4 regions of the Pseudomonas sp. NUPR-002 genome follow, and region 2 is predicted to be linked to each of the others. Evidence: predicted binding sites of a transcription regulator. Region 2 holds the regulator's gene; each other region holds the start of a gene.

Region 1 (7,825 bases), 330 kb from region 2:
TTTATAGCGAGACCCTGTATGCCTGAATTCAACGCTCCGCTGCGCGACATGCGCTTTGTTCTGCACGAAGTCTTTCAGGGCCCTGCCCTGTGGGCGCGCCTGCCGGCTCTGGCCGAGCGGGTAGACGCCGACATGGCCGAGGCCATTCTGGAAGAAGCGGCAAAAATTACCGGCCAGTTGATTGCCCCGCTCAACCGCAGCGGCGATGAACAGGGCGTGACCTTCGACAACGGCCAGGTGCGCACCCCGGACGGTTTTGCCCAGGCCTGGCAAACCTACCGCGAAGGCGGTTGGGTCGGGCTGGCTGGCAACCCTGAACTGGGGGGTTTGGGCATGCCGAAAATGCTCGCCGTGCAGTTCGAGGAAATGCTTTACGCCGCCAACTGTAGCTTCAGCCTCTACTCGGCACTCAGCGCTGGTTGCTGCCTGGCGCTGGATGCCCATGCCAGCGATGCCCTCAAGGCCACCTACCTGCCGCCGCTGTACAGCGGTCAGTGGGCGGGCACCATGTGCCTGACCGAACCGCATGCCGGTACTGACCTTGGGATCATTCGCACCAAGGCCGAACCCAGCGCCGATGGCAGCTACCGTATCAGCGGCACGAAGATCTTCATTACCGGTGGCGAACAGGACCTGACCGAAAACATCATCCATCTGGTGTTGGCCAAACTGCCCGATGCCCCTGCCGGGCCCAAGGGTATCTCGCTGTTTCTGGTGCCCAAGTTTCTGCTCAATGCCGACGGCAGCCTCGGTGCGCGTAACCCGGCACACTGCGGCTCACTCGAACACAAAATGGGGATCAAGGCTTCGGCCACCTGTGTGATGAACTTCGACGGTGCCACGGGTTACCTGATTGGCGAAGCGAATCGCGGTCTGGCGGCGATGTTCACGATGATGAACTACGAACGCCTGTCGATCGGAATTCAGGGCATCGGCTGCGCCGAAGCGTCTTATCAGAACGCCGCCCGCTATGCCCAGGATCGTCTGCAAAGCCGAGCTGCCACTGGTGCGCAGGCGCGTGAGCGGATTGCCGACCCGATTATCGTTCACCCCGATGTACGCCGCATGTTGCTGACCATGCGGGCGCTGAACGAAGGTGGCCGAGCCTTCGCCACTTACGTCGGCCAACAGCTGGACATCGCCAAGTACGCCGAGCACGTCGAAGAACGGGACATCGCACAGCGCCAAGTGGCCCTGTTGACCCCGGTGGCCAAGGCGTTTTTCACCGACACCGGTCTGGAAAGCTGCGTGCTCGGCCAGCAAGTGTTCGGCGGTCACGGCTATATCCGCGAATGGGGCCAGGAACAGTTGGTGCGCGATGTGCGCATCGCGCAAATCTATGAAGGCACCAATGGTATCCAGGCCCTCGACCTGTTGGGCCGCAAGGTGGTGGCAGACGGCGGCAGGGCCCTGGCGGAATTCGTTGCCGAGATTCGTCAGTTCTGTGAAGGCGGAACGCTTTATCGCGAGGCACTGCTCAAAGCCACCAGCGATCTGGAAACCACCAGCCAATGGCTGCGCGATCAGGTCGCCAGCGATGCCAACGCCGTTGGCGCAGCCTCGGTCGAATACCTGCAGCTGTTTGGTTATGTCGCCTACGCCTACATGTGGGCGCGGATGGACAGCGTGGCCGAAGCGAAGCTCACACAAGATCCGGCATTCTACGGGGCTAAGCGCGCCACCGCCGCCTTCTACTTTGCCCGCCTGCTGCCGCGCACCCTGTCGCTGCAAGCCAGCATTGGCGCCGGTAGCAGCTCGCTGTTCGGCCTGGCGGCTGAGCAGTTCTAAGGCAACCTGCCAGCCGATGGTCGATAAAGGCTACTGCGCTTACCCCGTCAGCGACGGGGTAACGCGGTATTTCGGTGATTTTGTAAGACTTTTCATAGTAAAAAATCCTACAAATGATAGTCATTCGCCATTATCTCGGGTTCTCGCCGCCTACCCTGCAGAGGTAGAATAGGCAAAACCGGGAGCCTAGATGAACCACACCAGCAACAGCGCCGACGATTACGATGCCATTACCGATGCCGCCGCGCAGTGGTGCTTGCGCCTGCAAGCTGAAGACTGCACGGCCGCCGAGCGTCAGGCATTTGAGCAATGGCTGGCCGCCAGCCCGCTCCATGCCCAGGAATATCAGGCCATGCTGGACATCTGGCAAACAGCCGACCATTTGCCACGCAGCAGCACACCCGGTCAGGTCATCCTGCTTCCCCAGCGCCGCCGTAGTGCCTGGCGCCACTATGCCTCGGCAGCGGCAATCGCCTTGCTGGCCCTGCCTGCAGGGGCCTGGGTTGGCTGGGAACAAGGCTGGTTGCCGAACAGCTACCAATACCTGGAAAGCGGCGACGCTATCAGCCATGTGGTGCTGCGCGACGGCAGTCAGGTCGAACTGAACCTCGGCACTGAATTGCGCTTCACCAACTACAAAGATGTGCGCAAGGTCACCCTGGTCAAAGGCGAAGCCTTCTTCAAGGTGCAGCACGACAGCCAGCACCCGTTCATCGTCCACGCCGCGCAGGGCCAAACCCGTGTGACCGGCACCCAGTTCAATGTGTGGAAGTATGAAGATCAGGTCAAAGTGACCCTGGTCGAGGGTTCGGTGCTGGTCAGCAGCGATGCCCGCGATGCCGATGGTGGCTACCGCCTCGGCCCTGGCATGCAGGCCAGCTATCAGGCCGGTGACTTCGAACCCCGCCTGAACCAGACCTACGCCCATGACACCAGCCTGGCCTGGCGCAATGGCAAACTGATTCTCGACAACCTGAGCCTTGCCCAGGCCCTGCCGCAAATCAACCGTTACCTGGATGAGCCCTTGATGCTGGCCGACGAAAGTACCGGCAGCATTCGTATCAGTGGCGTCTACGACACTCACCAGATCAAGCGTCTGGTCAGTAACCTGCCCAAGGTGCTGCCGGTTTACCTGACCCGCAACAACGACGGCAGCATGCTGCTGAACCGCATCTCACCGGCGCCAGCACGGGGCTGAGCCTTGCGCTCAACCCCGTAGCCTGCTCACTACAGCATCATCGCCGCCAGCCAGCCGAACGCCAGCAACGGCAAGTTGTAGTGGATGAAGGTCGGCACCACAGTGTCCCAGATGTGGTGATGCTGGCCGTCCACGTTCAGTCCCGAAGTCGGGCCCAGGGTTGAATCCGAAGCCGGCGAACCGGCATCGCCCAGCGCCCCGGCAGTACCGACGATGCACACGGTGGCGACCGGGTCGAAACCCAGCTGTACGCACAGCGGCACGAAGATCGCGGCAAGAATTGGCACGGTAGAGAACGACGAGCCGATACCCATGGTCACCAGCAGGCCCACCAGCAACATCAGCAGTGCGCCAACGCCTTTGCTGTGGTCGATCCAGAGCGCCGAGGTCTCCACCAGGCTCTTGACCTCGCCGGTAGCCTTCATCACTTCGGCAAAACCGGAGGCGGCAATCATGATGAAGCCGATCATGGCCATCATCTTCATGCCTTCGGTGAACAGGTCATCGGTTTCTTTCCAGCGCACGATGCCGGACACCGAGAAAATCAGGAAACCGGCCATCGCCCCGATGATCATCGAGTCGAGCCACAGCTGAATGATGAATGCCGCGGCAATGGCAACACCGGCCACCAGCAGGGTCAACGGGTTGTAGCGCACCGCCACCTGCTCGACCTGTTCGATTTTTTCCAGGTCGTAGACGCGCTTTTTGCGGTAGCTGAAAAACACCGCCAGCAGCAAGCCGAACAGCATGCCCGCCGCCGGGATAGCCATGGCATGGGTGACGTTGACACCACTGACATCCACGCCGCTGCGGCTGACGTTGGCCAGCAGGATTTCATTGAGGAAGATGTTGCCGAAACCAACCGGCAGGAACATATAGGGCGTTATCAAACCGAAGGTCATCACACAGGCCACCAGACGCCGGTCGATCTGCAGCTTGGTCAGCACATAAAGCAGCGGCGGCACCAGCAGCGGAATAAAGGCAATGTGGATCGGCAGAATGTTCTGCGAAGAAATGGCCACTACCAGCAGCAGACCGATCAGCAGCCATTTGACCTTACCGCCATCGGCGTGCCCCTGCTGGCCAACCATCGCCAGAATACGGTCAGCCAGGGCATGAGCCATGCCCGACTTGGCAATCGCCACGGCAAACGCACCGAGCAAGGCGTACGACAAGGCCACCGTGGCACCACCACCCAGGCCACCATTGAAGGCCTTGAGCGTGCCTTCGATACCCAGACCACCGACCAGCCCGCCCGCCAACGCACCGACGATCAAGGCAATCACCACATGCACGCGGGACAGACTCAAGATCAGCATGATGCCGACCGCGGCAATTACTGCATTCATTCCTGTGACCTCTAGAAACCAGACAAAAAGCGACCGACCCGGCGACAAACTACTTAAAAGCAGCGGCCGAGCGATAGGTATTGTTATGGAGGGCGCACACTCTGAAGCAGGCCCCTTCGCTTGTCAAAGCGCATTGCGCAACAAGCGTCGTAGGAATGAACGAAAACGACGCATTTAAATTGACTGTTTGAATAAAGAACGCGGCAAATCCGCCGATAACGTCGGCAGCCTCAATCTTTTTTGGATCATAGGACTTCGCCATGTCATTCAGACAGCTTTCCATTCAGTGGAAAATCACCCTGCTGGCCGGTTTGTGCCTGGCCAGCATCGTTACCCTGCTGGTGGGCCTTTCGCTGTACCGCATGGAGCACAGCTCGGAGCTGGTGAAAACCAGCAGCATGCAAATGCTCACCGAAGCGGCCCAAGGGCGCATCGAGTCCCAGGGTGAAGTCCAGGCCTTGAACATTCGTCGCCAATTCATGGACGCCTATCAGTACGGCGCCGGGTTCTCCCGTCAGGTGCTGTTCCTGCGTGAGCAGGCGGAAAAGCGCTTTCTCGATGCGTTCGACCTGCGCGAAGACCTGACCCGCCAGGTACGCGCCGCCCTGCAGGCCAACCCCGAACTGCTGGGGCTGTCGCTGGTGTTCGAGCCCAACGCGCTGGACAACAAAGACGAGCTGTTCGTTAACCAGGAAGAGCTGGGTAGCAACGAAACCGGCCGCTTTGCCCTGTACTGGTCACAACCGACCCCCGGCCAGCTGACCTCCATGGCCTTGCCGGAAAAAGACATGGCCGACACCAGCATTGGCCCGAGCGGCGAGCCGGCCAATACCTGGTCGGTGTGCCCACGCACCACCGGCAAAACCTGTGTCATCGAACCCTACTTCTACGAGATCGACGGCCAGCAAGTGCTGATGACCAGCATCGTGTTTCCGCTGAAAGCCGGCGACAAGGTGATTGCCACCCTGTCGATCGACATCAACCTCAACAGCCTGCAGGCCATGAGTCAGCAAGCCAGCCGCAACCTCTACCAGGGCCAGACCCAGGTCAGCATTCTCAGCCCGGTTGGCCTGCTGGCCGGCTACAGCCCGGACGCCAACAAGCTGGCGCAACGCATTGACCAGATCGACACCGAGAAAGGTGCGGAACTGGTTCGCCTGCTGGCCGACAGCACACCGCTGCACAGCATCCATCATAAGGAGCGCCTGAAAGTGCTGGCCTCCTTCGCGCCGATCCCTGGTGGCAAGTCATGGGGGGTGCTGCTCGATGTACCGGAAAGCGCCCTGACCGCCCCGGCCGAAACGCTCAAGCAGGAACTCGACCGCAGCAATACCAGCGGCACATTGATTGAGCTGGTGCTCGGCGCCGTGGCAGCCATCGTTGGCTTGCTGCTGATCTGGCTGATGGCACGCAGCGTCACCCGGCCGATCCTCGGTGTCGCGGCGATGCTCAAAGACATCGCCAGCGGTGAAGGCGACCTGACCCGCCGCCTGAACTACGACAAACGCGACGAGCTGGGCGAGTTGGCCGGCTGGTTCAACCGCTTCCTCGACAAGCTGCAACCGACCATTGCCGAGGTCAAGCGCTCGGTGCAGGCCGCGCGCGACACCGCCGACCAGTCTTCAGCCATCGCCAGCCAGACCAGCGCCGGCATGGAACAGCAATACCGCCAGGTCGATCAGGTTGCCACCGCGTCGCATGAAATGAGCGCCACCGCGCAAGACGTCGCTCGTAGCGCCGCACAAGCCGCTCAGGCCGCCCGTGAAGCCGATCAGGCAACACGTCAGGGGCTGGCCGTCATCGACCGCACCACCACCAGCATCGACACCTTGGCGGCAGACATGAGCACGGCCATGGCGCAGGTTGAAGGCCTGGCCGAGAACAGCGAGAAAATCGGCTCGGTACTGGAAGTCATCCGCTCGATCGCCGAGCAAACCAACCTGCTGGCACTCAACGCGGCCATTGAAGCGGCCCGCGCCGGTGAAGCCGGCCGCGGTTTTGCGGTGGTTGCCGATGAGGTGCGCAACCTCGCGCGCCGCACTCAGGAGTCGGTGGAGGAAACCCGACAGGTCATCGAAGAACTGCAGGCCGGCACCCGTGAGGTGGTTGGCGCCATGGACAGCAGCCATCGTCAGGCCCAGGGCAGCGTCGATCAAGTTGGCCAGGCGGTTACCGCCCTGCAGCAGATCGGCGATGCGGTCACGGTGATCAGCGACATGAACCTGCAGATCGCCAGCGCCGCCGAAGAGCAAAGCGCCGTAGCCGAGGAGATCAACAACAACGTGGCGACCATTCGTGATGTGACCGAATCGCTGTCTGGCCAGGCCAACGAGTCGGCCCGCGTCAGCCAGTCGCTCAACAGCCTGGCCAACCAGCAGCAAGGCTTGATGGATCAGTTCCGCGTCTGAAGCCCCTTCCTTTCACTGCTCATTTCCTGGGCGCGCGGCCTCTGCCAGCGCCCAGGATCGGCTAGCGCAGCCTCCCCTGCTGCATTGCCTCCCCCTCGTCGTCTACACTTGCCCGAATCTGTACACCCGCCAACGACGAGGCGCCGATGAAGAACATCCCGACCCTGCTGGCTGGCCTGCTGCTGGCCCTGAGTCTGGCGAGTAACACCGCCGCCGCTGCCGATCAGCGCACGCCCATCCACTTTGGCGACATCACCTGGGAAAGCGGGGCATTGACCACCGAAATCCTGCGCCTGATCGTCGAGAAGGGTTACGGCTACCCCACCGACACCCTCCCCGGCAGCACCGTGAGCATGGAAGTGGCGCTGGCGCGTAACGACATTCAGGTGATCGCCGAAGAATGGGCAGGCCGCAGCCCAGCCTGGATCAAGGCCGAGCAGGCCGGTCAGGTGTTCGCGCTTGGCGACACGGTGAAAAATGCCGATGAGGGCTGGTATGTCCCGACCTATGTGATCAAGGGTGATGCGGCTCGCGACATCCAGGCGCTGGCCCCCGAGCTGCGCGCTGTGAGTGACTTGAAGCAGTACAAATCGGTGTTCGCCGACGCAGAAGCACCCGACAAAGGCCGCTTCCTCAACAGCCCCAGCGGCTGGACCTCTGAGACGGTCAATAGCCAAAAACTCAAGGCCTATGGCCTGGACCAGGACTACGTCAATTTTCGCAGCGGCTCCGGCGCGGCCCTGGATGCTGAAATCACCTCGGCGATCCGCCGCGGCAAACCAGTGCTGTTCTACTACTGGTCACCGACCCCATTGATGGGCCGCTTCGCCCTGACTCGCCTGGAAGAACCGCCCTTCAATCAACAGGCCTGGAACACCCTCACCGACGCCAGCAACCCCAACCCGCAAGGCAGCCGCTCACTGCCGGCGAAACTGTCGATCGGCGTTTCCGCCGCGTTTCGTCAGCACTATCCTGAGCTGGTCGAGGTGTTTACCCGGGTCGACCTGCCGATCGAGACTTTGAACAAGGCCCTGGCGCAGATGAGCGAAACCCGCGAGCCCGCCAAGGCCGCCGCGCAACGC
Region 2 (7,825 bases):
AGTTTCCGTATCGGTGCCCAGGAACAATTGAAAACCCTGGGGCGCATCCTCAATGTCTCGGTGACCCATGTCGACCCGGGGCAATCGCTGGCGCAGGCACTGGACCCACTGCTGCGCAAGCGCGTGGTGCTGATCGATACCGCCGGTCTGCAAGCCAGCGATCCGGCTTTGCGGATGCAGCTGGAAACCCTTGCCGGACGCGGTATTGCGTCTAAAAATTATCTGGTGCTGGCGACCACCAGCCAGAAGCAGGTGCTGACGGCCGCTTATCACAGCTACAAACGCTGTGGGCTGGCCGGGTGCATCCTGACCAAGCTTGATGAAACGGCCAGCCTCGGGGAAGTCCTGAGCTTGGCGATCAGTCACGAACTGCCTGTGGCCTATCTAACCGATGGTCCGCGCATTCCTGACGACCTGCACCTGCCGCGCCGCCACCAGTTGGTTAGCCGCGCAGTGAGTGTGCAGATGCAAGACGAGCCCAGCGAAGAGGCGATGGCCGATATGTTCGCTGATCTCTACCACAGCCCCGGCAAGCGAGTTGGCTGAGGTGATTGTGAAGACGTTGCAAAGTATCTGCATTGATGGACTGCCAGGCATTTTTCAGGTGTTGAAAGCGCAGCCGGTCATGTGGCCTCGGTCTAAGCAAGACAAGGTAATAAGCAAACATGGGTAGCATGCATCCCGTACAGGTGATCGCCGTAACCGGCGGTAAAGGTGGCGTCGGCAAGACCAATGTGTCGGTGAATTTGTCATTGGCGCTGGCAGAGCTTGGCCGTCGGGTCATGCTGCTCGATGCCGACCTGGGCCTGGCCAACGTCGACGTTCTCCTGGGACTGACGCCCAAGCGCACCCTGGCCGACGTCATCGAAGGCCGTTGCGAGCTGCGCGACGTGCTGCTGCAGGGGCCCGGCGGTGTACGCATCGTGCCGGCGGCCTCGGGCACGCAGAGCATGGTGCACCTGGCGCCTGCCCAACATGCCGGCCTGATCCAGGCGTTCAGCGAGATCGGCGACAACCTCGATGTGCTGGTGATCGATACCGCTGCGGGTATTGGTGACTCGGTAGTCAGTTTTGTCCGTGCGGCGCAAGAGGTGCTGTTGGTGGTGTGCGATGAGCCCACCTCGATCACCGACGCCTATGCGCTGATCAAGCTGCTCAACCGCGATTACGGTATGAATCGTTTCCGCGTGCTGGCGAACATGGCGCAGAGCCCTCAGGAAGGGCGCAACCTGTTCGCCAAGTTGACCAAGGTCACGGATCGCTTCCTTGACGTCGCCCTACAATACGTCGGCGCGGTGCCTTACGACGAATGCGTACGCAAGGCGGTGCAGAAGCAGCGAGCGGTCTATGAAGCCTTTCCGCGTTCCAAGTGCGCGTTGGCATTCAAGGCCATTGCTCAGAAGGTCGATACCTGGCCGCTGCCAGCCAACCCGCGTGGTCATCTGGAGTTTTTTGTCGAGCGCCTGGTGCAACCGACAAGCGCGGGACCGGTGCTATGAACGCCAGCGGCTATCGGATGTACAGCAAGGCTTCGCGCGATGGCCAGTATGAGTTGATCGAGCGTTACGCACCGTTGGTCAAGCGTATCGCCTATCACTTGCTGGCACGCTTGCCGGCCAGTGTGCAGGTGGAAGATCTGATCCAGGCCGGCATGATCGGCTTGCTCGAAGTCAGCAACAAATACGACGCGAGCAAGGGTGCCAGTTTCGAGACCTACGCCGGTATCCGCATCCGCGGGGCAATGTTGGACGAAGTACGTAAAGGGGACTGGGCACCGCGTTCGGTTCACCGCAATACCCGCATGGTCAGCGACGCGATTCGTGCAATTGAAGCAAAAACCGGCCGTGACGCTAAAGATCACGAAGTTGCTGCCGAACTTCAATTGAGTCTCGATGATTACTACGGGATTTTGAATGACACCTTGGGCAGTCGCCTGTTCAGTTTCGACGACCTGTTGCAGGACGGCGAACATGAAGGACTGCACGAGGACGGCGCCAGTGTCCAGCTCGAGCCTTCGCGCGATCTGGAAGACGAACGCTTTCAGGCGGCGCTGGCCGATGCCATCGCCAACTTGCCTGAACGTGAGCGTCTGGTGCTGGCGCTGTACTACGACGAAGAGCTGAACCTCAAGGAAATCGGTGAGGTCCTGGGGGTCAGCGAATCGCGCGTCAGCCAGTTGCACAGTCAGTGCGCGGCGCGTTTGCGCAGTCGCCTGGGGGAATGGCGGGCGCGTTGAACGCAGGTTCAATGCAGTCGCGAAATGTAGTGCCCGAATTGATTGAATGCGCGTTCAGCGCTGAACGCGTTAAAGACTGCTTGGAGGTCTAATTGAACAAAGACATGAAAATCCTCATCGTCGACGATTTTTCGACGATGCGGCGGATCATCAAGAACCTGTTGCGTGACCTGGGCTTCACCAATACCCAGGAAGCGGATGACGGCAACACTGCACTGCCGATGCTCGAAAGCGGCCATTTCGATTTCCTCGTCACCGACTGGAACATGCCAGGCATGTCGGGTATCGACCTGCTGCGCAAAGTGCGTGCCGACGAGCGCCTCAAGCACCTGCCAGTGCTGATGGTGACTGCCGAAGCCAAGCGCGAGCAAATCATCGAAGCCGCCCAGGCCGGTGTGAATGGCTACGTGGTCAAGCCGTTCACCGCGCAAGTGCTGAAAGAAAAGATCGAGAAGATCTTCGAGCGCGTCAACAGCTAAGACACGCCACGGGGGCGCTATGGAGCAAACACATTCATCACTGGACGGCTTCGAGTCGACACTGAAGAAGCACGCTCACGAACTGGTCGACAGTCTTGAGCGCGGCAAATTCGGCGACGCGGTGCAACTGATCCATCAGCTGAACCAGACCCGTGACCGTGGCCTGTACCAGGAAGTCGGCAAGCTCACGCGAGAGCTGCACAGCGCGATCGTCAGCTTCCAGATCGACCCGCAAATGCCGCAGGCCGAGGAAGTCTCGCAGATCACCGATGCCACCGAGCGCCTGTCCTATGTGGTCAAGCTGACCGAAGGGGCGGCCAACCGCACGATGGATCTGGTTGAGGAAAGCACCCCGGTGCTGCATGAGCTCAGCGATGAAGCCCGTGACCTGCGCACCGACTGGCAGCGATTCTTGCGCCGCGAAGTGGCGGCCCCGGAGTTCCGCGAGCTGATGCACCGCATCGACCGTTTCCTGGAACGTAGCGAGGAGGGTAGCCGCAAGGTCGCCGGTCACCTCAATGACATTCTCCTGGCACAGGACTATCAGGACCTGACCGGGCAGGTGATCAAGCGTGTTACCGCGCTGGTCACCGAAGTAGAAAGCAATCTGCTCAAGCTTGTGCTGATGGCCAGTCAAGTCGACCGCTTTGCCGGTATCGAACATGACCACCAGCAGCTGCGCGCTGAGAAAGATCAAGAAAAACATCCGACTCGGGGTGAAGGTCCGCAGATTCATGCCGATAAGCGTGAAGACGTTGTGTCCGGTCAGGACGATGTCGACGATCTGCTGTCCAGCCTGGGTTTTTAGGGAGCACGTTTAATGAGCTTCGGCGCCGATGAAGAGATCCTTCAGGATTTTCTGGTAGAAGCCGGCGAGATTCTTGAGCAACTGTCCGAGCAACTGGTCGAGCTGGAAAGCCGTCCGGATGATGCCGATCTGCTCAATGCAATCTTTCGCGGTTTTCACACTGTAAAAGGGGGCGCCGGCTTCCTCCAGCTCAACGAGCTGGTGGAGTGCTGCCACATCGCCGAAAACGTCTTCGACATCCTGCGCAAGGGTGAGCGTCGCGTTGATGCGGAACTGATGGACGTGGTGCTGGAGGCCCTGGACACGGTCAACAGCATGTTCGGTCAGGTGCGTGAGCGTAGCGACATCACCCCGGCTACGCCTGAGTTGCTGGCGGCGCTGTCGCGTCTGGCCGAGCCTGCTGCTGCTGCCGAACAAGCACCAGCGCCCGAACCTGAACCGGTCGTTGAAGCTCAAGCTAGCACCGACATTACCGACACCGAATTCGAGCAACTGCTGGACTCGCTCAATGCGGTCAAGGCCGAAGCCGAAGCTCAGGTGCAGGCGCCTGAAGCGGCCAGTGACGAAATCACCGACGCCGAGTTCGAGTCGCTGCTCGATCAGTTGCATGGCAAGGGCCAGTTCGCGCCCGACAGCATCAGCGCAGCGGCACCCGCGCAGGAGGCGCCGCAAGGCGCTACCGACGAAATCACCGATGCCGAGTTTGAAGCGCTGCTGGATCAACTGCATGGCAAGGGCAACTTTGCCGTCGATGCCCTGCCAGGTGCAACTGCGCCCGCCGCGGCTGCCGCTCCCGCGCCTGAGGCGACGTCGGGCGATCATATTTCCGAGCATGAATTCGAAGCCTTGCTCGATGAACTGCACGGTAAAGGCAAGTTCACCCCCGACAGCGTTGCCCCGGCGGCTGTTGCCGTAGCTCCGGCTGCCGCTGTTGTCGCTGCCAAGCCTGCGGCAGCACCAGCGCCTGCACCTGCTGCCAAACCAGCTGCTGCACCGGCCAAGGCTGCGGCGCCTGCGCGGCAAGCCCCTGCGGCGGCCGACAAACACGCGGTCAGCGAAACGGAAACCACCGTACGCGTCGACACTGCGCGCCTGGACGAGATCATGAACATGGTCGGCGAACTGGTGCTGGTGCGTAACCGTCTGGTGCGCCTGGGCCTGAACAGCGGCGATGAGGCCATGTCCAAGGCGGTATCGAACCTGGATGTAGTGACCGCCGACCTGCAGACCGCGGTGATGAAAACCCGTATGCAGCCGATCAAGAAGGTCTTCGGGCGCTTCCCGCGCCTGGTTCGCGACCTGGCCCGGCAGCTGAAAAAAGAGATCAACCTGGAGCTGGTCGGTGAAGAAACCGACCTCGACAAGAACCTCGTCGAGGCCCTGGCCGACCCGCTGGTGCACTTGGTGCGCAACGCCGTCGACCACGGTGTCGAAACCCCGGAAGAGCGTGAAGCCGCAGGCAAGCCGCGTGGCGGCAAAGTGGTGCTGTCGGCCGAGCAGGAAGGCGACCACATCCTCTTGTCGATCTCCGATGATGGCAAGGGCATGGACGCTAACGTCCTGCGCGCCATCGCGGTCAAGCGCGGGGTGATGGACAAAGACGCCGCCGACCGTCTCAGCGAAACCGAATGCTACAACCTGATTTTCGCCCCGGGTTTCTCGACCAAAACCGAGATTTCCGACGTGTCCGGCCGCGGCGTGGGCATGGACGTGGTGAAAACCAAAATCTCCCAGCTCAACGGCTCGATCAATATCTATTCGACCAAGGGCCTGGGCTCGAAGATCGTCATCAAGGTGCCGCTGACCCTGGCGATCATGCCGACCCTGATGGTGATGCTGGGCAACCAGGCATTCGCCTTCCCGCTGGTCAACGTCAACGAAATCTTCCACCTGGACCTGTCGCGCACCAACGTGGTCGACGGCCAGGAGGTGGTGATCGTGCGCGACAAAGCCTTGCCGCTGTTCTACCTCAAGCGCTGGCTGGTCAGTTCCGCCGCTCATGAAGAGCAACGCGAAGGGCACGTGGTGATCCTTTCGGTGGGCACCCAGCGGATCGGCTTTGTCGTCGATCAACTGGTGGGCCAGGAAGAAGTGGTCATCAAACCGCTGGGCAAGATGCTCCAGGGCACGCCAGGCATGTCGGGTGCCACCATTACCGGTGACGGGCGCATTGCGCTGATCCTCGACGTGCCGAGCATGCTCAAGCGTTACGCCGCCCGGCGTATTTGATTCTGGTGGCGCGGCTTGCACGCCGCGCCCCCTAATGGAGTGTTTATGGCAGTCAAGGTCCTGGTGGTGGATGATTCCGGTTTCTTCCGCCGCCGTGTCTCGGAAATTCTTTCAGCGGACCCGACTATTCAGGTCGTCGGTACCGCGACCAACGGCAAGGAAGCGATCGACCAGGCACTGTCGCTCAAGCCCGATGTCATCACCATGGACTACGAAATGCCCATGATGGATGGCATCACCGCTGTACGTCACATCATGCAGCGCTGCCCGACCCCGGTGTTGATGTTCTCCTCGCTGACCCATGAAGGCGCGCGGGTGACCCTCGACGCCCTGGATGCCGGTGCGGTCGATTACCTGCCGAAAAACTTCGAAGACATCTCGCGCAATCCGGAGAAGGTCAAACAAATGCTGTGCGAAAAGGTGCATACCATTTCGCGCAGTAACCGCCGTCTGGGCAGCTATGCCGCCCCTGCGCCGCAACCGGCAGCGGCGGCTCAGCCAAGCGTCAGTAGCCTGGGCAGCAGCGCTGCACCTCGTGCGGCAGCGCCGGTTCGCGCGGCAGCTGTGGCCAGTTCGCCAGCGCCCAAGCGCAAGCCTTACAAACTGGTGGCCATTGGCACCTCGACCGGCGGCCCGGTGGCGCTGCAGCGGGTGCTGACGCAACTGCCTGCCAGTTTTCCGGCACCTATCGTGCTGATTCAGCATATGCCGGCGGCGTTCACCAAGGCCTTTGCCGAGCGTTTGGACAAGCTGTGCAAGATCCGCGTCAAAGAGGCCGAAGACGGTGACATGCTGCGTCCTGGTCTGGCGCTGCTGGCCCCGGGTGGCAAGCAGATGATGATTGATGGTCGCGGTGCGGTGAAGATTCTGCCGGGCGACGAGCGTTTGAATTACAAGCCGTGTGTGGATATCACCTTCGGCTCGGCGGCCAAGTCCTATGGCGACAAGGTGCTCTCGGTGGTGCTGACCGGCATGGGCGCCGACGGCCGTGAAGGCGCACGCCTGCTCAAGCAGGGCGGCAGCACGGTGTGGGCTCAGGATGAAGCCAGTTGCGTGATCTATGGCATGCCGATGGCGATCGTCAAAGCCAACCTTGCCGATGCGGTGTACAGCCTCGATGAAATCGGCAAGCACCTGGTTGAGGCGTGCGTCTGATGGATGTTTTGAGCTTAATCGGCATCATCCTGGCGTTTGTCGCGATTGTCGGCGGCAACTACCTTGAGGGTGGTCACCTGTCGGCACTGATCAACGGCCCGGCGGCCTTGATCGTACTGGGCGGTACCCTGGCGGCGGCGTTGCTGCAGTCGCCGATGAGCGCCTTCAAGCGTGCCTTGCAGATTGTCCGCTGGATCATCTTTCCGCCGCGCATCGACCTCGCTGGCGGTATCGATCGGGTGGTCAACTGGAGCCTGACGGCGCGCAAGGAAGGCTTGCTGGGCCTGGAAGGTGTCGCTGATGCCGAGCCGGACCCTTACGCCCGCAAAGGCCTGCAACTGCTGGTTGATGGTGCCGAGCCGGAAGCCATTCGCAGCATTCTGGAAGTGGATTTCTACACCCAGGAAGGCCGTGACATCCAGGCGGCCAAGGTGTTCGAGTGCATGGGCGGCTATGCCCCGACCATCGGCATCATCGGTGCGGTCATGGGCCTGATTCATGTCATGGGCAACCTCGCCGATCCTTCGCAGCTGGGCAACGGTATCGCCGTGGCATTCGTGGCCACCATCTACGGTGTGGCCAGTGCCAACCTGATCCTGCTGCCGATTGCCAACAAGCTCAAGGCGCTGGCCATGCGTCAGTCGCGTTACCGGGAAATGCTCCTGGAAGGGCTGCTGTCGATTGCCGAAGGTGAGAACCCACGCTCGATCGAGCTGAAGCTTCAGGGCTTCATGGAGTAATACATGGCCCGCCGTCGACAACCCGAGGAACACGAAAACCACGAACGCTGGCTGGTGTCCTACGCCGACTTCATCACCTTGCTGTTCGCCTTTTTCGTGGTCATGTACTCGATTTCCTCGATCAATGAGGGCAAGTACAAGATCCTCTCCCAGGCCCTGATCGGGGTGTTCAACGACC
Region 3 (7,825 bases), 1.0 Mb from region 2:
TCGCTGACCTGGAACGCTCCGCAGCAGGCGTTCGACGACCCCACGGATTTCTTCGAAGGCAAAGGTGTGGATGCGGTGTATTTCCCATTCCACAAGGCCAACCAGTTCCTCGGCATGAGCGCACTGCCAACCTACCTGGCCGTCGATGTGATGAAGCGCCCGAATGTCGAAGCCGCCGTGGCGGCCTACGAGCAACATCTGGCCCGGGTTTTCCAGATCCCGGCCTGATGAAGTCTTGCGCAGGCCGTGGCAAGCGGCTATCTATCACGGTTGTTGCCATCTCCGGGATACAGCCGTGAAAGTCAGGTCCGATGAATTGCAGGTGTTCGTCTCGGTGATCGAGTGCGGCTCGATTTCTGCCGCCGCCGAGCTCAATGCGCAGACGCCTTCGGCGGTCAGCCGAACGTTGTCGCGCCTGGAAGCCAAGCTCGGCACCACGTTGATCAACCGTACGACACGGCGCATGGACCTGACCGAAGAAGGGCGATTCTTCTTCGAGCGGGCCAAGGCGATCCTGCAGCAAATGGATGAGCTTGAAGAGCACCTGTCGCTGCACCATCAAACGCCTTCAGGTCGCCTGCGAATCAATGCGGCCTTGCCGTTCATGTTGCATGCCATCGTGCCGTGGGTCGGTGAGTTCCGCGCGTTGTATCCGCAGATCCAGCTGGAACTCAACACCAGTGACCAGATCATCGACTTGATCGAGCAGAGCACCGACGTTGCCATCCGCATCGGCGAGCTGGCCGACTCCAGCCTGCATGCCCGTTCGCTGGGCTGCAGCCCCTTGATCGTGCTGGCCAGCCCCGAGTACCTGGCGCGGCATGGCACCCCCGAGCGGGTCGAAGATTTGCAGGCGCATTCGCTGCTCGGTTTTACCCAGACCGAAACCCTCAATCATTGGCCGCTGCGCCATGTCGAGGGTGACCGCTTGCTGATCCGCCCGAGTGTCTCGGCCTCCAGCGGCGAAACCTTGCGCGAGCTGGCGCTGGCCGGTGAGGGCATCGCCTGCCTGTCGCACTTCATGACCCATGAAGATATCCGCAGCGGGCGTCTGCAGGTGGTGTTGCCCGAGTACAACAGCGGCTATCGCCAACCGATCAACGCGGTGTACTACCGCAACTCGCAGCTTGCCCTGCGCATCCAGTGCTTCCTCGACTTCATCCAGCACAAGCTGGCGGCCTACGCCTGCTGAATAATCGGCTTGCGACAGAACCTTCCTGCGAGCGGCGAAAACGCCAGCGGTGTTTGATTAGTTTTCCGACATAAGCCTTAATGGCTGTTCAACGAAAACAACACCAAGGAAGCGCTCATGCACGTTGTGATGTTCCGATCCCTGGCCCTGAGTGCCGCGATAATCGCCAGCTCATCGGCTTACGCCGTGACACTGGAAGGTGGCGCGGTGGCTGCACCCGATCAATATGGTGCACAGGTGGCCGCCGAAATCCTCAAAAAAGGTGGTAACGCGGTAGACGCCGCCGTCGCCACGGCCTTCACCCTGGCCGTGACCTACCCCGAAGCCGGCAACATCGGCGGCGGTGGGTTCATGACCCTGTACATGGACGGCAAGCCTTACTTCCTTGATTACCGCGAAATTGCGCCCAAGGCTGCCAGCCGCAACATGTACCTGGACGAAAAAGGCGAAATTATCGAGAACCTGAGCCTGGTCGGTGCCCGCGCAGCTGGTGTACCCGGTACGGTGATGGGCTTGTGGGAGGCGCATCAAAAGTTTGGCAAGCTGCCCTGGGCTGAGCTGATCACCCCGGCGGTGGGCTACGCGAAGAACGGCTTCAAGATTGCTGCCAAGCAGTATCAGTACCGCGAAGATGCCTTGGGCCTGTTCAAGGACAGCACCAACTTCAATGACTACTTCGGCACCATGAAAGTTGGCGAGACCTTCAAGCAGCCGGAGCTGGCGCAAACCCTGGAGCGCATTGCCGACAAGGGCGTCAGTGAGTTCTATCAGGGCAAAACCGCCGACCTGCTGGTTGCGCAGATGCAGGCGGACAAAGGCCTGATCAGCAAAGACGACCTCAAGGATTACAAGGCGGTGTGGCGTGAGCCGATGGGCATCGAATGGCGCGGCAACATGGTCTACACCGCACCGCTGCCAAGTTCGGGTGGTGTCGCGCTGGCGCAGCTGCTGGGCATCAAGGAAAACCGTGCGGCTGACTTCAAAGGCGTGGAGCTGAACTCGGCGCGCTACATTCACTTGCTGGCGGAAATCGAAAAGCGCGTGTTCGCTGACCGTGCCGACTACCTGGGAGACCCGGCGTTTTCCAAGGTGCCGGTGGATAAGCTGATCGCCAAGGACTACATCGCCAAGCGCGCTCAAGAGGTCAACCCGAACGCCATCTCGGAAACCGAGAAAGTCCGCCCAGGCCTGGAACCGCACCAGACCACGCACTTCTCCATCGTTGACAAAGACGGCAACGCCGTCAGCAACACCTACACCCTGAACTGGGACTACGGCAGTGGTGTGGTGGTCAAGGGCGCAGGCTTCTTGCTCAACGACGAGATGGACGACTTCAGCTCCAAGCCGGGTGTGGCTAACGCCTTCGGTGTAGTCGGTGGTGACGCCAACGCCATCGAGCCGGGCAAGCGCATGCTGTCGTCGATGGCGCCGACCCTGGTGACCCGTGATGGCCAGGTCACCCTGGTACTGGGTACGCCGGGTGGTTCGCGGATCTTCACCTCGATCTTCCAGGTGCTGAACAACCTGTACGACTACAACCTGCCGCTGGAGAAAGCGGTGGCGGCGCAGCGCGTGCATCACCAGTTGCTGCCCAAAGACACCATTTACTTCGACGCTTATGCGCCACTGACCGGCAAGGTCGCTGATGAGCTGAAGAAGATGGGCTACACCCTGGAGGATCAGGGCTGGGAGATGGGCGATATCCAGGCCATTCGCGTCAATGGCACCGCGCTGGAAACCGCTTCTGACCCACGTGGGCGTGGGGTGGGGCAGGTGGTTAAGTAAGCGTTGAATTTGTCGCGGGGCAAGCCCGCTCCCACCAGACTTATCCGGTGGGAGCGGGCTTGCCCCGCGATTTTTTACACGCGGAAGTGACTGACCAACGTTTGCAGCTGATTACCCAACCGCGCCAACTCAACACTGGAGGCCGCCGTCTCATCGCTGGCCGCCGCTGTCTGCTCTGACACATCACGAACGTTAACGATGCTGCGGCTGATCTGTTCAGCCACGGCGCTCTGCTGCTCAGCAGCAGCGGCGATCTGCTGGTTCATCGACTGGATGTTCGACACCGTGCGGGTGATGCTCTCCAGCGAAGCGCCGGCTTTGCGCGTCAGGTCGACACTGCTTTCGGTCAGGTTACGGCTACCCAGCATCACATTGGCCACCTGCTGCGTCCCACTCTGCAAACCGGCGACCAGCTCTTCAATCTCTTCGGTCGATTTCTGCGTACGCTGGGCCAGGCCGCGCACTTCGTCGGCCACCACCGCAAAGCCACGACCGGCTTCACCGGCACGGGCCGCTTCGATGGCGGCATTCAGCGCCAGCAGGTTGGTCTGCTCGGCCACCGATTTGATCACGTCCATGACGCTACCGATCTTCTGGCTTTCCTGTTGCAGCAGGGCCATGGCTTCGGTGGAACGCTGCACTTCTTCGGCCAGGCGTTCGATCTGGCTGATCGCCTCGGCCACGACTTGATCACCGGCCCGCGCTTGCGCATCGGCGTCGGTGGCCGCAGAGGAGGCATGCTCGGCATTACGCGCGACTTCCTGCACGGTGGCCGCCATTTCGTGCATGGCCGTGGCAACCTGATCAGTCTCGATTTTCTGGCTGTTGACCCCGGCGCTGGTTTCTTCAGTGACCGCCGACAGCTCTTCCGCGGCGCTGGCGATCTGGGTGACACCATCGCGGATGCCGCCGATCAGGTCACGCAGGGTCGCCGCCATGCGTTGAATGCCTTGTTGCAGTACGCCCAGTTCGTCGCGGCGGGTGACGTGCAGGTTGTGGCTGAGGTCGCCAGTGGCGATGCGTTCGACCACGGCCAGGGTTTCGCGCAGCGGGCGAGTGATCTGGCGAGTGATGATGACCGCCGCCAGCACGCCGGCCAGCAAGGCCAGCAGGGTTGCGGTGAGTTGCAGGGTGCGGGCCTGAGCACTTTCGCTGTCGCGGCGTTCAATCTGGATCTTGTACAGCGCATTACTGGTCTTGACGATGGTTGCACCTTGTACGGTCATTTCCTGACGGGCGACGGCAACGTCGGCGGTGGCGTCGCGGAACTGGCGAACAGCCTCACGGTAGGCCAGTACGGCGCTTTCGAACTGCTGGATACGCGCCGCTTCGGCTGGCATCTGACGGTTCAGGCTGGCGATCTCGGCCAGCGCATTATCAAGCTGGCGCAGCGCCAGTTGTTCGGTTTCGCTGCTGATATCGGCAATGTAGCTGCGCACGGCCAGACGCACTTGGAACAGTTGCTCCTTGGCCTGGGTGATGGTGCGGAACTGCTCCAGGCGGCTGGCGTCAGTTTCGGGCAGGGCGAGGATGTCGCGGTTGATCGCTTCGACCAGCTCGATGGCACGGGAAGCGGCCAGGTTCATCGCATCGCGTGCGGCAAGGCTGGTTTTGTAGCCTGCGCGCATTTTGTTGATCGAAACCTGGTACTCGCTGATGGTCAGGCCCAGGTCCTGGAGCAGTTTGACGTTCTCTGGGCTCTTGAAGTTCTTGAGCAGCTTTTGTTGCTGTGCACTGAAGGCGTTGAGCTTGACCTGGACATTACCAGCGGCGGCATCGTCGCCGTTGGTCAGCATGTACTGCAGGCGGGTGACACGCAGTTCGGCCAGGTCGCTGTTGAGCTGAGTGATGTCACTCATCCAGTTACTGCGATCAATCAGCCCACCCATGCTGTTCCAGCCGGTCAAGGCCAACAGGCCGGTGAGCAGCAGCACCAGGCCGAAGCCCAGGCCGAGTTTCAGGTTGAGGCTGATATTGGCAAACCATCTATTCATGTAATCCCTCCAGGAACGTTGTGCGTCTTGATCCATATCGCTGGAAGGTTGTTGTTTTTGATGGCCAGCCGATGCTCTGAGCAAGGTGTATCGGCCACTTGCGGCGGAGCTGAAACGCTTTTTCAGCAAAAATATTCAGGGGAAGTTTCAGAGTGTTTCCGCGGCAGGGAAGGGCCCTGCCGCGGGTCAGGCGGGCGCCTTTAAAGTGCGCGGGCGGAGAAGGTATCGCACTGGCTGATGTCGCCTTTGGCGAAGCCGGTCTTGAACCAGCGTACGCGCTGCTGCGAGGTGCCATGGGTGAACGAATCCGGTACTACGCTACCCTGGCCTTGCTGCTGCAAGCGGTCGTCACCAATGGCATTGGCGGCGTTCAGGGCTTCTTCGATATCGCCGGGCTCAAGCCAGTTCAGGCGCTGCTGGGCCTGGTAAGCCCAGACACCGGCCAGGCAGTCGGCTTGTAACTCCTGACGCACCAGCAGGCCGTTGTCGCCTTCCATGCGTTCGCCACGCTGGCGCGCCGCCTGAACCCGGGTCGACACACCAAGCAAGGTCTGCACATGGTGACCGACTTCGTGGGCAATCACATACGCCTGGGCGAAATCGCCCGCTGCGGCAAAGCGCTGCTCCATTTCGCGGAAGAAGCTCATGTCGAGGTAAACCTTCTGGTCAGCCGGGCAATAGAACGGGCCGACCGCCGAGGAGGCGAAGCCGCAGGCTGAGTTGATCTGGCCGCTGAACAGGGTCAGGGTCGGGTCTTTGTACTGACGGCCAGCCTGGGCGAAGATCGCCCGCCAGGTGTCCTCGGTATCGCCGAGGATAGAGGCGACGAACTCGGCCTGCTCATCGTTGGCCGGTGGCGCCTTGCCGGTGCCGGTGCTGACCGGCGCACTGGTCTGGCCCATCTGCCCGGTCAATTGGCCGAGGATCTGTAGCGGGTCTTGCCCGGTGATCCAACCGATGCCGACTATCAACAGAATCGCCCCGATGCTCAGGCCCTTGCCACCGCCGAAGCGCATGCCGCCACCGCCCTCGCCACGGGCATCGACCACATTGTCGCTACGCCTGCCTTTTCGCCATTGCATGAGTGCTCTCCAGCGCTTGAAAACATGAGCTAGAAGATTAGTTCACCCGGCGTAGCTCCGTGGGATTACTGCGTCTTTCATAACCTATTGGTTATGCATGCAGGGGTTCTTTTCAATGTTCTCCACAGCGGACATGCCGGAAACTGCAAGCTCGCCTGCCACGCTCAGGTGTTCCAATAATTCCAAGACAGGAGAACGGCATGTCTGTGCAAGACAACAGTCGCTTCGCTATCCGTGATCGTAACTGGCACCCGAAGGCCTTCACGCCGGATTACAAAACTTCCATTGCCCGTTCGCCGCGTCAGGCGCTGGTGAGCATTCCTCAGTCGATCAGCGAAAGCACAGGGCCGGACTTTTCTCACCTGAAGTTCGGTCAGCATGATCACGACCTGCTGCTCAATTTCAACAACGGTGGGCTGCCGATCGGTGAGCGGATCATTATTGCCGGCCGTGTCTGCGACCAGTACGGCAAGCCAATCCCGCACACCCTGGTGGAAATCTGGCAAGCCAACGCCGGTGGCCGCTACCGCCACAAGAACGACCGCTACCTGGCGCCGCTGGACCCCAACTTCGGTGGTGTCGGCCGCGCGCTGACCGACAGCGAGGGCTACTACAGTTTCCGCACCATCAAGCCGGGCCCGTACCCATGGCGTAACGGCCCCAATGACTGGCGCCCGGCGCATGTGCATGTCTCGATCAGCGGCCCGTCGATTGCGACCCGTCTGATTACCCAGCTGTATTTCGAAGGCGACCCGCTGATTCCGATGTGCCCGATCGTCAAATCGATTGCCAATCCGGATGCGGTGCAGAGCCTGATTGCGCGCCTGGACATGAGCAACGCCAACCCGATGGACTGCCTGGCGTACCGCTTCGACATCGTCCTGCGCGGCCAGCGCAAGACTCACTTCGAAAACTGCTGAGGAGCGTCCCATGCCTACTCAATTGCTGCCGGAAACGCCTTCGCAAACCGCAGGCCCTTACGTACACATCGGCTTGGCCCTGGAAGCGGCAGGCAACCCAACCCGCGATCAGGAAATCTGGAACTGCATGGCCCGCACCGATGCGCCGGGTGAACACATTCTGGTGTTCGGCAATGTCTATGACGGCAACGGCCACCTGGTCAGGGACTCGTTCCTGGAGTTCTGGCAAGCCGACCACAATGGTCAGTACCAGGGCGACTTCGACCTGGAACAGCCGTTCAACAGTTTTGGCCGCACGGCGACCACCTTTGACGCCGGTGAGTGGACATTGCACACCATCAAGCCTGGCGTCGTGCGTAACGCTGCCGGGGTGCCGATGGCACCGCATATCAACATCAGCCTGTTTGCCCGTGGTATCAACATCCACCTGCACACGCGCCTGTACTTCGATGACGAGGCCCAGGCCAATGCCCAGTGCCCGGTGCTCAACCTGATCGAACAGCCGCAGCGGCGCGAGACTTTGGTGGCGAGCCGTTGTGAAGTGGACGGCAAGCTGGCCTACCGCTTTGATATCCGTATTCAGGGCGAAGGCGAGACGGTGTTCTTCGACTTCTGATTGCGGTTGGTTTTATCGCGGGGCAAGCCCGCTCCCACAGGTAGGAGTGGGCTTGCCCCGCGAAGCGATAGCACTGACACACCGCTATCGCGGGGCAAGCCCGCTTCTACCGGATGGTGTTGCGTTCACCGCGATCATTCGTACTCCGTCACCCCGGCAATATGCCGCCCGGCGATGTAGCCGAAGGTTGCCGCTGGCCCCAGATTGATCCCGCCAGCCGGGTAAAACCCGCCCAT
Region 4 (7,825 bases), 3.1 Mb from region 2:
GCATCGAAGACCTGTGTGAATACAAGCAGAAAACCTCTGACGATTGAGCCGATAGCAAATATTCGGCTCAGCCGATTGAAAAAATCTTTTTTACCCGCTCAAGGATTCTCGCTATAAGGTGCGCCAATGGCCTCTTGGCTGGGAGTGACATATGAGCACCGTTAAAGAAGACCTGGAAGTAGATGAAGAATTCTCTCCTGTTGATTCAGAAGACGTGGAGCCGCCGGTAGAAACCGCGAAGACCAACCTGAGCAAACGCCGCACCATTGATAACATGCTGGAAGAACGTCGCTTGCAAAAACAACTGGCCGATTACGACTTCGACCTCTGACAGGCCAGCACAAGGCAACGACCAAAGCCTCCATTACGGAGGCTTTGTGGTTTCTGATGGGTCAGGCCAAGCCGTTGCGTTGCGCCAACTCGATCAGATCAACCAATGAGCGTGCGTTGAGCTTGAGTAAAAGGCGGGTTTTGTAGGTACTGACCGTCTTGTTGCTCAGAAACATACCGTCGGCGATTTCCTTGTTGCTCTTACCTCGCGCCAGCTGCTGCAAGACCATCATCTCTCGCCCCGACAGGCGCTCGACCATATCGGCCTCGCTGGCGCCGCCCATGTGGGTGCGCACTGAATGCAGTGCCTGGTTGGGGAAGTAGCTGTAGCCGGACAGCACCGCCTTGATTGCACTGAGCAGCTCCGTAAGGTCTTGTTGTTTACACACGTACCCCGCAGCACCTGCCTGCATGCACCGCATCGAAAAATGCCCGGGCGCCTGTGAGGTCAGCACCAGCACCTTGGCGCCCGGACAGGTGGACGTGAGCCGGGCGATGACCTCGAGGCCATCAAGCTTCGGAATGCCAATATCCAGTATGACAATGTCCGGAATGTGCTCTCTTGCCAGTTGTAATGCGTCCACGCCATTGTCCGTCTCCGCAACGACTTCATAGCCATGCCGCTCCATCAGCATCCGTACCGCCAGGCGTATGACCGGATGATCATCCACGATCAGCACTTTATTCATGGGCAGATCCAATTGTTCGCTGTTCGATTTTTATTGAGCCCGCACAATAGCCTAGTCACACGACATATTGTATTGCAGTACCCGCGAGCAAATGCACACAAAGATAAAACCTACACACACAGAGGATATTTCCTACAAAAAACACAAGCCCGCACCGTTCCAAACTTTAGCGGCGAACTCAAGCAAACCAGAACCAACCTCTAATTCGAAAGTAACACCAGTCAGCTTTATATGCCCAGCTTGTAAAGAGGTAATGAGCGAAGGAAATTTCCTATAATTACGTTCAATATCTACCTGCAGTCCTGGCGTAAGGGTGGTAATGCAGGGAAATAAATTCCCCAATCAGAAATCCCGCCCGCTGTCAGGCGTTCTTGCTTCCTTGGCTAACTGCGCTGTACTAAGCGACAGCAAACGCGAGGACACAGCCATGAGCAATGCAGAGCCTAAAAGCCCGCTGACCATCATTGCTATTTTCGCGGGTATTATCGAAGCCTCCGCTTTGGCTTCGTTACCATTCCTAAGCGAAGACAGTCAAAATATCTACACGTGGTTCCTGGTCGGTTTTCCATTTTTTCTTACAGTCTTATTTTTTCTCACGCTAAATTTTAATTACAAATCTTTGTATTCACCGCCTGCTACTGACGTCACTGGCCCCGCCATCTACCCTGCATCACCGGCACACACCATTGAGCCTGAAGAGACTGTACACAATGAAGTTCAATTTCCCGAACAAATAGAAACTTACAAAGAAGTCATCAATACACCGGTGATTCCCAACACACTGCCTAACCAATCTTGTGCAAAAACATTACAAACTTTACAAGCAACGGTCATTATTTCGGTTAAAGGAAACAGCGCCAGCCAGCTACTGGAACACTTTGCCATCCATGCATTGCATCAGGACAAACCTCTGTGTCAGACACTGATTCTTGAAAATCTGGAAACAGGCAGGCGAACCATCTTGGCCTCCGAGTCGATAAACCCGTAAAAAAAAACCCCGGCAAGCCGGGGTTTTTTGTTCAGGACACGGTTCAGATCAGCGAACGGCCCTTGTTTGCAGCAATGCGCATACGCAAGGCGTTGAGCTTGATGAAGCCCGCCGCGTCGGCCTGGTTGTAAGCACCACCATCTTCCTCGAAGGTTGCGATGTTGGCGTCGAACAACGAATCGTCAGACTTGCGACCAGTGACGATCACGTTGCCCTTGTACAGCTTCAGGCGAACCACACCGTTCACGTTGACCTGGGAAGCGTCGATCATCTGTTGCAGCATCAGACGCTCAGGGCTCCACCAGTAGCCGGTGTAGATCAGGCTGGCGTACTTGGCCATCAGCTCGTCTTTCAGGTGAGCGACTTCACGGTCCAGGGTGATCGACTCGATCGCCCGGTGGGCGCGCAGCATGATGGTGCCGCCTGGGGTTTCGTAGCAGCCACGGGACTTCATGCCTACATAGCGGTTTTCAACGATGTCCAGACGACCGATACCGTTCTCACCGCCAATGCGGTTCAGGGTAGCCAGCACGGTGGCCGGGGTCATATCAACGCCGTCGATGGCGACGATGTCGCCATTGCGGTAGGTCAGTTCGATGTAGGTCGGGACGTCTGGCGCGGCTTCTGGCGACTTGGTCCACTTCCACATGTCTTCTTCGTGTTCGGTCCAGGTATCCTCCAGCACGCCACCTTCATAGGAGATGTGCAGCAGGTTGGCGTCCATCGAATAAGGCGACTTCTTCTTGCCGTGACGCTCGATCGGAATACCGTGCTTCTCGGCATAATCCATCAGTTTTTCACGGGACAGCAGGTCCCATTCACGCCATGGCGCGATAACCTTGACGCCTGGCTTGAGCGCATAGGCGCCGAGCTCGAAACGTACCTGGTCATTGCCCTTGCCGGTAGCACCGTGGGAAATGGCATCGGCGCCGGTTTCATTGGCGATTTCGATCAGGCGCTTGGCGATCAGCGGACGAGCGATGGAAGTACCCAGCAGGTACTCGCCTTCGTAAACGGTGTTGGCGCGGAACATCGGGAATACGAAGTCGCGCACGAACTCTTCGCGCAGGTCGTCGATGTAGATTTCTTTCACGCCCATGGCCTGAGCCTTGGCGCGAGCCGGTTCGACTTCCTCACCCTGCCCCAGATCAGCGGTGAACGTCACCACTTCACAGTTGTAGGTATCCTGCAGCCACTTGAGAATCACCGAAGTATCAAGGCCGCCGGAATACGCCAGTACGACCTTTTTTACGTCCGCCATGCCATCACTCCACGGGGTTGTACGGAAAGCCGACGATTCTACCGGCCTTGCCGCAAAAATTACAGTGGGGCGACAGCTTGTGACGACAAAGCGACAGGAACTGTCGATAGCGCGACGGACGGTCGCAGGTCAGGACTTCACTGAAGGCTTGCCATTCTCCGCCTGAGCCGCAGGCGCCGCCGGGGTTTGCGGTGCTTTCTCCTGCGCCGTTTCCACAGGCGTCACGCGGTCGAGCTGAATGTTCACCCGACGATTGCGTGCGCGGTTGGCCGCCGAGTTGTTGGCCGCCAGTGGGTAGCGCTCGCCGTGGAAGCGCACCTGGATCTGCTCTTCAGGGATACCGTGCGCTTTGAAGTACTCCATCACCGCCAGCGCCCGCCGGCGAGACAGGTCACGATTGCTCAGGCGATTGCCACTGTTATCGGAATGACCATCGACCTCGATGTGGTTGACCGTCGGGTCGGCCTTGAGGAACGCCAGGATCACATCCAGGCGTGCCTTGGCATTGGCGTCCAGGTCAATACCACCGCCCGGAAAGCCAACCCGCGCCTGGCGTACCTGATCGTAGTTCATCGGCAGCAGCTTGGCGGCACACAGCTGATAGTCACCGTAGGCTTGGCTGAACTTCACCGGCAACACGCGCACTTCCATGGCACGCCCGGCCTCACCGGCGAAATTACGCACCACGGTGCTACGGCCATCGAGCAGACCATTGATCAGACGACTCGCCTGGCCTTGGCTACTGGTAAACAGTACGCCGCTGCGCGCCATGCGTACCGACCCCAGGTTGATATCGGCACGGCCAGGCTGCCACGGCGCCGCCGCAGCCAGCAACGCCGCTGCCCCGGTGCCCAGCACGTTGGTGCTCGAGCGCAATTGAAAGGTGGCCTGCTCACCGGCCCGACGCACGAACTCACCCGTACCAAAATCGGCAATCGGCTGGACCAGGCGGCATTCGAACTGATCGCCTTCGACCTTCCACTCAACATTCTCCAGACGGGTCTGGAAGGTGAGCGCTGTCGCCGGCAGGCAAACGAACACACTGAGCAGGGCTAGATAACGCTGGCGCACGGGCGGCTCCACAAATTTTTACGGCATACCCGCAGGCTATCGGTCAGGCGCGGCAAAACTTGATAGCGAGTGCTCGGCACCCGCTTTTCCGGTAGCATTCACCTTGAGTTCGACCCGCCTGGAATCCCCAATGTCCGACCGCCTGACCCTCCTGCGTCCCGATGACTGGCACATCCACCTTCGTGATGGTGCTGTGCTGCCCCACACCGTTGGCGACGTTGCGCGCACCTTTGCACGCGCAATCATCATGCCTAACCTGGTACCTCCCGTGCGCAATGCCGAAGAAGCTGGCGCCTATCGGGAGCGCATCCTGGCCGCCCGTCCGGCCGGCAGCCGCTTTGAACCGCTGATGGTGCTGTACCTCACCGACCGCACTCAGCCCGAGGAAATCCACGCGGCCAAGGCCACCGGTTTTGTGCATGCCGCCAAGCTCTATCCAGCCGGCGCCACCACCAACTCCGACTCTGGCGTGACCAGCATCGACAACATTTTCCCAGTACTTGAAGCCATGGCCGAAGTCGGCATGCCGCTGCTGGTACACGGTGAAGTGACCCGCAGCGAAATCGACGTCTTCGACCGCGAGAAGCTGTTTATCGACGAGCATCTGCGCCGTGTCGTCGAGCGCTTCCCAACGCTGAAAGTGGTGTTCGAACACATCACCACCAGCGATGCCGTGCAGTTCGTCAATGAGGCTCCGGCCAACGTCGGCGCCACCATCACTGCCCAGCACCTGCTGTACAACCGCAACCACATGCTGGTTGGCGGTATCCGCCCGCATTTCTATTGCCTGCCGATCCTCAAGCGCAACACCCACCAGGTGGCCTTGCTTGACGCCGCCACCAGCGGTAGCAGCAAGTTCTTCCTCGGCACCGACTCGGCACCGCACGCCCGTCACGCCAAAGAAGCAGCCTGCGGCTGTGCAGGGTGCTACACCGCCTACGCGGCGATCGAGCTGTACGCCGAAGCGTTCGAACAACGCAACGCCCTGGACAAGCTTGAAGGCTTTGCCAGCAAACACGGCCCTGACTTCTATGGCCTGGCGCGCAACACCGACACCATTACCCTGGTTCGCGACAGCTGGACCGCCCCAAGCAGCTTGCCGTTCGGCGAGCAAACCGTTATCCCGCTGCGCGCCGGTGAGCAACTGCGCTGGCGCCTGCTGGAGGAAACTGCGTGAGTGAAGATCTGTACGACGACCAGGACGGTCCAAGCGGTGGCCCCCGCCACCCGATGGCAGAGCGTTTTCGTGGTTACCTGCCGGTTGTAGTCGATGTCGAGACCGGCGGCTTCAACAGCGCCACCGATGCCCTGCTGGAAATCGCAGCGGTCACCATCGGCATGGATGAAAAAGGCTTCCTGTTCCCGGAACACACTTACTTCTTCCGCGTCGAGCCGTTCGAAGGCGCCAACATCGAGCAGGCAGCACTGGAGTTCACCGGGATCAAGCTGGATCACCCGCTGCGTATGGCGGTCAGTGAAGAGTCGGCCCTGACCGATATCTTCCGCGGTGTACGCAAGGCGTTGAAGGCCAATGGCTGCAAACGAGCCATCCTGGTCGGGCACAACAGCAGCTTCGACCTGGGCTTCCTCAATGCCGCCGTGGCGCGCCACGACATGAAGCGTAACCCGTTCCACCCGTTCTCCAGCTTCGATACTGCGACCCTGGCCGGGCTTGCCTATGGGCAAACCGTCCTGGCGCGTGCCTGCCAGAGCGCCGACATCGACTTCGACGGTCGCGAGGCGCACTCCGCGCGCTACGACACCGAGAAGACCGCCGAGCTGTTCTGCGGCATCGTCAACCGCTGGAAAGAGATGGGCGGCTGGCAAGACTTCAACGACTGAAGCTGCACTGTAGCTGGGACTTGCGGTGGGAGCGGGCTTGCCCCGCGATAGTGGTTTATCTGCCACATCGCATCGCGGGGCAAGCCCGCTCCTACAGGTGCCATTTCACCGCGAGCATAAAAAAACCGGCCACATGGGCCGGTTTTTTTATGCCTGCAGCTATTACAGCTTGCCAGCGTTCTCGCTCAGGTATGCAGCAACGCCTTCTGGCGAAGCGGTCATGCCTTTGTCGCCTTTTTTCCAGTTGGCAGGGCAGACTTCGCCGTGCTCTTCGTGGAATTGCAGGGCGTCAACCAGACGCAGCAGCTCGTCCATGTTACGGCCCAGTGGCAGGTCGTTGACGATCTGCGAACGTACAACACCTTTGTCGTCGATCAGGAACGCGCCACGGAAAGCCACGCCACCTTCGGACTCAACGTCGTAGGCTTTGGCGATTTCGTGCTTCATGTCGGCAGCCATGATGTACTGCACCTGACCGATGCCACCGGCATTGATCGGGGTGTTGCGCCAGGCGTTGTGGGTGAAGTGCGAGTCGATCGACACAGCAATCACTTCAACGTTGCGGTCACGGAATTCGGCCATGCGGTGATCCAGAGCGATCAGCTCGGACGGGCAGACAAAGGTGAAGTCCAGTGGGTAGAAGAACACCAGGCCGTACTTGCCTTTGATGGCCGAGGCCAGGTTGAAGCTGTCGACGATTTCGCCATTGCCCAGTACGGCTGGAACGGTGAAGTCCGGGGCAGTTTTGCCAACGAGTACGCTCATTCGATATCTCCTGATGGTTTGAAACACGCTGCGCAGGCTGGCATAAGCCAGCTGCCAGTGCAAAGGTCGGCCATGATACACCGCCTGACGCTGCGCGCCGAATTTCAGGGGTCGGATGTTTGCAAAACTGCCGCCGGTCGCTCTGGCACAAGGCTTGGGAGAAAGTGCTTTGACAAGCATTCTCATTAACATTAAGCTTCTTCGCATTGAGCCTTTACCAGCGATGGCCTGCCCTATGTATGTGTGTCTTTGTGTTGGTGTAACCGACGGACAGATCCGCGATGCGATCTATGAAGGATGCTGCAGCTACAAGGAAGTCAGAAGCGCCACCAATGTGGCGAGCCAGTGTGGCAAATGTGCCTGCCTGGCCAAACAGGTTGTGCGTGAAACCCTGACCGAACTGCAGGTAAGCCAGGCCGCCTTGCCCTACCCTGTAGAATTTACTGCAGCGTAAAAACAGCCAATTCCAAGAACCGGACCTCGTGTCCGGTTTTTTTATGCCGGTAATTCAATAACTTAGGCTTAAAACGCGGAACACAAACATTCTTATTCCGATTAATTTTTACTTATTATTCAATAACTTAGGTTTGACAGCCTAAGTTACCGGGCTCAAACTCTGGTGTATAGGCACACTTACAGGGCAGGACCCCATCATGAAAGGCGACGTTAGCGTCATCCAGCATCTCAACAAGATCCTCGGAAACGAGCTGGTCGCAATCAACCAATACTTCCTGCATGCGCGCATGTACGAAGACTGGGGCCTGGATAAGCTCGGCAAGCACGAGTACAAGGAATCCATCGATGAGATGAAACACGCTGACAAACTGATCAAGCGTATTCTGTTTCTCGAAGGCATCCCTAACGTTCAGGACCTGGGCA

What was found. Region 2 encodes FliA, which starts transcription of late flagellar genes. Its sites were predicted from a motif close to CTAAAGTTTNNNNNNNNNNNGCCGNTAA; they were not measured.
Region 1: the regulator FliA is predicted to act here: its motif matches at 4,527-4,554, upstream of ACVWSC_RS19040 (methyl-accepting chemotaxis protein).
Region 3: the regulator FliA is predicted to act here: its motif matches at 5,059-5,086, upstream of ACVWSC_RS25520 (methyl-accepting chemotaxis protein).
Region 4: the regulator FliA is predicted to act here: its motif matches at 4,376-4,403, upstream of ACVWSC_RS06605 (flagellar protein MotY).

What each region holds. Positions count from the first base shown of each region.
Region 1 covers NZ_CM150476.1:4,180,621-4,188,445, forward strand. Annotated here, with positions in the region: gene ACVWSC_RS19025 (acyl-CoA dehydrogenase C-terminal domain-containing protein) at 19-1,788, shown strand; gene ACVWSC_RS19030 (FecR family protein) at 1,979-2,986, shown strand; gene ACVWSC_RS19035 (Na+/H+ antiporter family protein) at 3,016-4,335, opposite strand; gene ACVWSC_RS19040 (methyl-accepting chemotaxis protein) at 4,596-6,743, shown strand; gene ACVWSC_RS19045 (ABC transporter substrate-binding protein) at 6,890-7,825, shown strand, end outside.
Region 2 covers NZ_CM150476.1:4,512,378-4,520,202, reverse strand. Annotated here, with positions in the region: gene flhF (flagellar biosynthesis protein FlhF) at 1-546, shown strand, start outside; gene fleN (flagellar synthesis regulator FleN) at 666-1,499, shown strand; gene fliA (RNA polymerase sigma factor FliA) at 1,496-2,236, shown strand; gene ACVWSC_RS20635 (chemotaxis response regulator CheY) at 2,341-2,715, shown strand; gene ACVWSC_RS20630 (protein phosphatase CheZ) at 2,735-3,523, shown strand; gene ACVWSC_RS20625 (chemotaxis protein CheA) at 3,536-5,752, shown strand; gene ACVWSC_RS20620 (protein-glutamate methylesterase/protein-glutamine glutaminase) at 5,798-6,907, shown strand; gene ACVWSC_RS20615 (flagellar motor protein) at 6,907-7,647, shown strand; gene motD (flagellar motor protein MotD) at 7,651-7,825, shown strand, end outside.
Region 3 covers NZ_CM150476.1:5,524,644-5,532,468, reverse strand. Annotated here, with positions in the region: gene mdaB (NADPH:quinone oxidoreductase MdaB) at 1-228, shown strand, start outside; gene ACVWSC_RS25530 (LysR substrate-binding domain-containing protein) at 296-1,192, shown strand; gene ggt (gamma-glutamyltransferase) at 1,310-2,977, shown strand; gene ACVWSC_RS25520 (methyl-accepting chemotaxis protein) at 3,052-4,971, opposite strand; gene ypfJ (KPN_02809 family neutral zinc metallopeptidase) at 5,172-6,053, opposite strand; gene pcaH (protocatechuate 3,4-dioxygenase subunit beta) at 6,254-6,973, shown strand; gene pcaG (protocatechuate 3,4-dioxygenase subunit alpha) at 6,984-7,589, shown strand; gene ACVWSC_RS25500 (FAD-dependent oxidoreductase) at 7,724-7,825, opposite strand, start outside.
Region 4 covers NZ_CM150476.1:1,418,360-1,426,184, reverse strand. Annotated here, with positions in the region: gene nth (endonuclease III) at 1-47, shown strand, start outside; gene ACVWSC_RS06625 (PA3496 family putative envelope integrity protein) at 152-331, shown strand; gene ACVWSC_RS06620 (response regulator) at 393-1,019, opposite strand; gene ACVWSC_RS06615 (hypothetical protein) at 1,447-2,007, shown strand; gene ACVWSC_RS06610 (argininosuccinate synthase) at 2,051-3,268, opposite strand; gene ACVWSC_RS06605 (flagellar protein MotY) at 3,398-4,339, opposite strand; gene pyrC (dihydroorotase) at 4,470-5,516, shown strand; gene rnt (ribonuclease T) at 5,513-6,181, shown strand; gene ACVWSC_RS06590 (peroxiredoxin) at 6,344-6,946, opposite strand; gene ACVWSC_RS06585 (bacterioferritin-associated ferredoxin) at 7,182-7,400, shown strand; gene bfr (bacterioferritin) at 7,600-7,825, shown strand, end outside.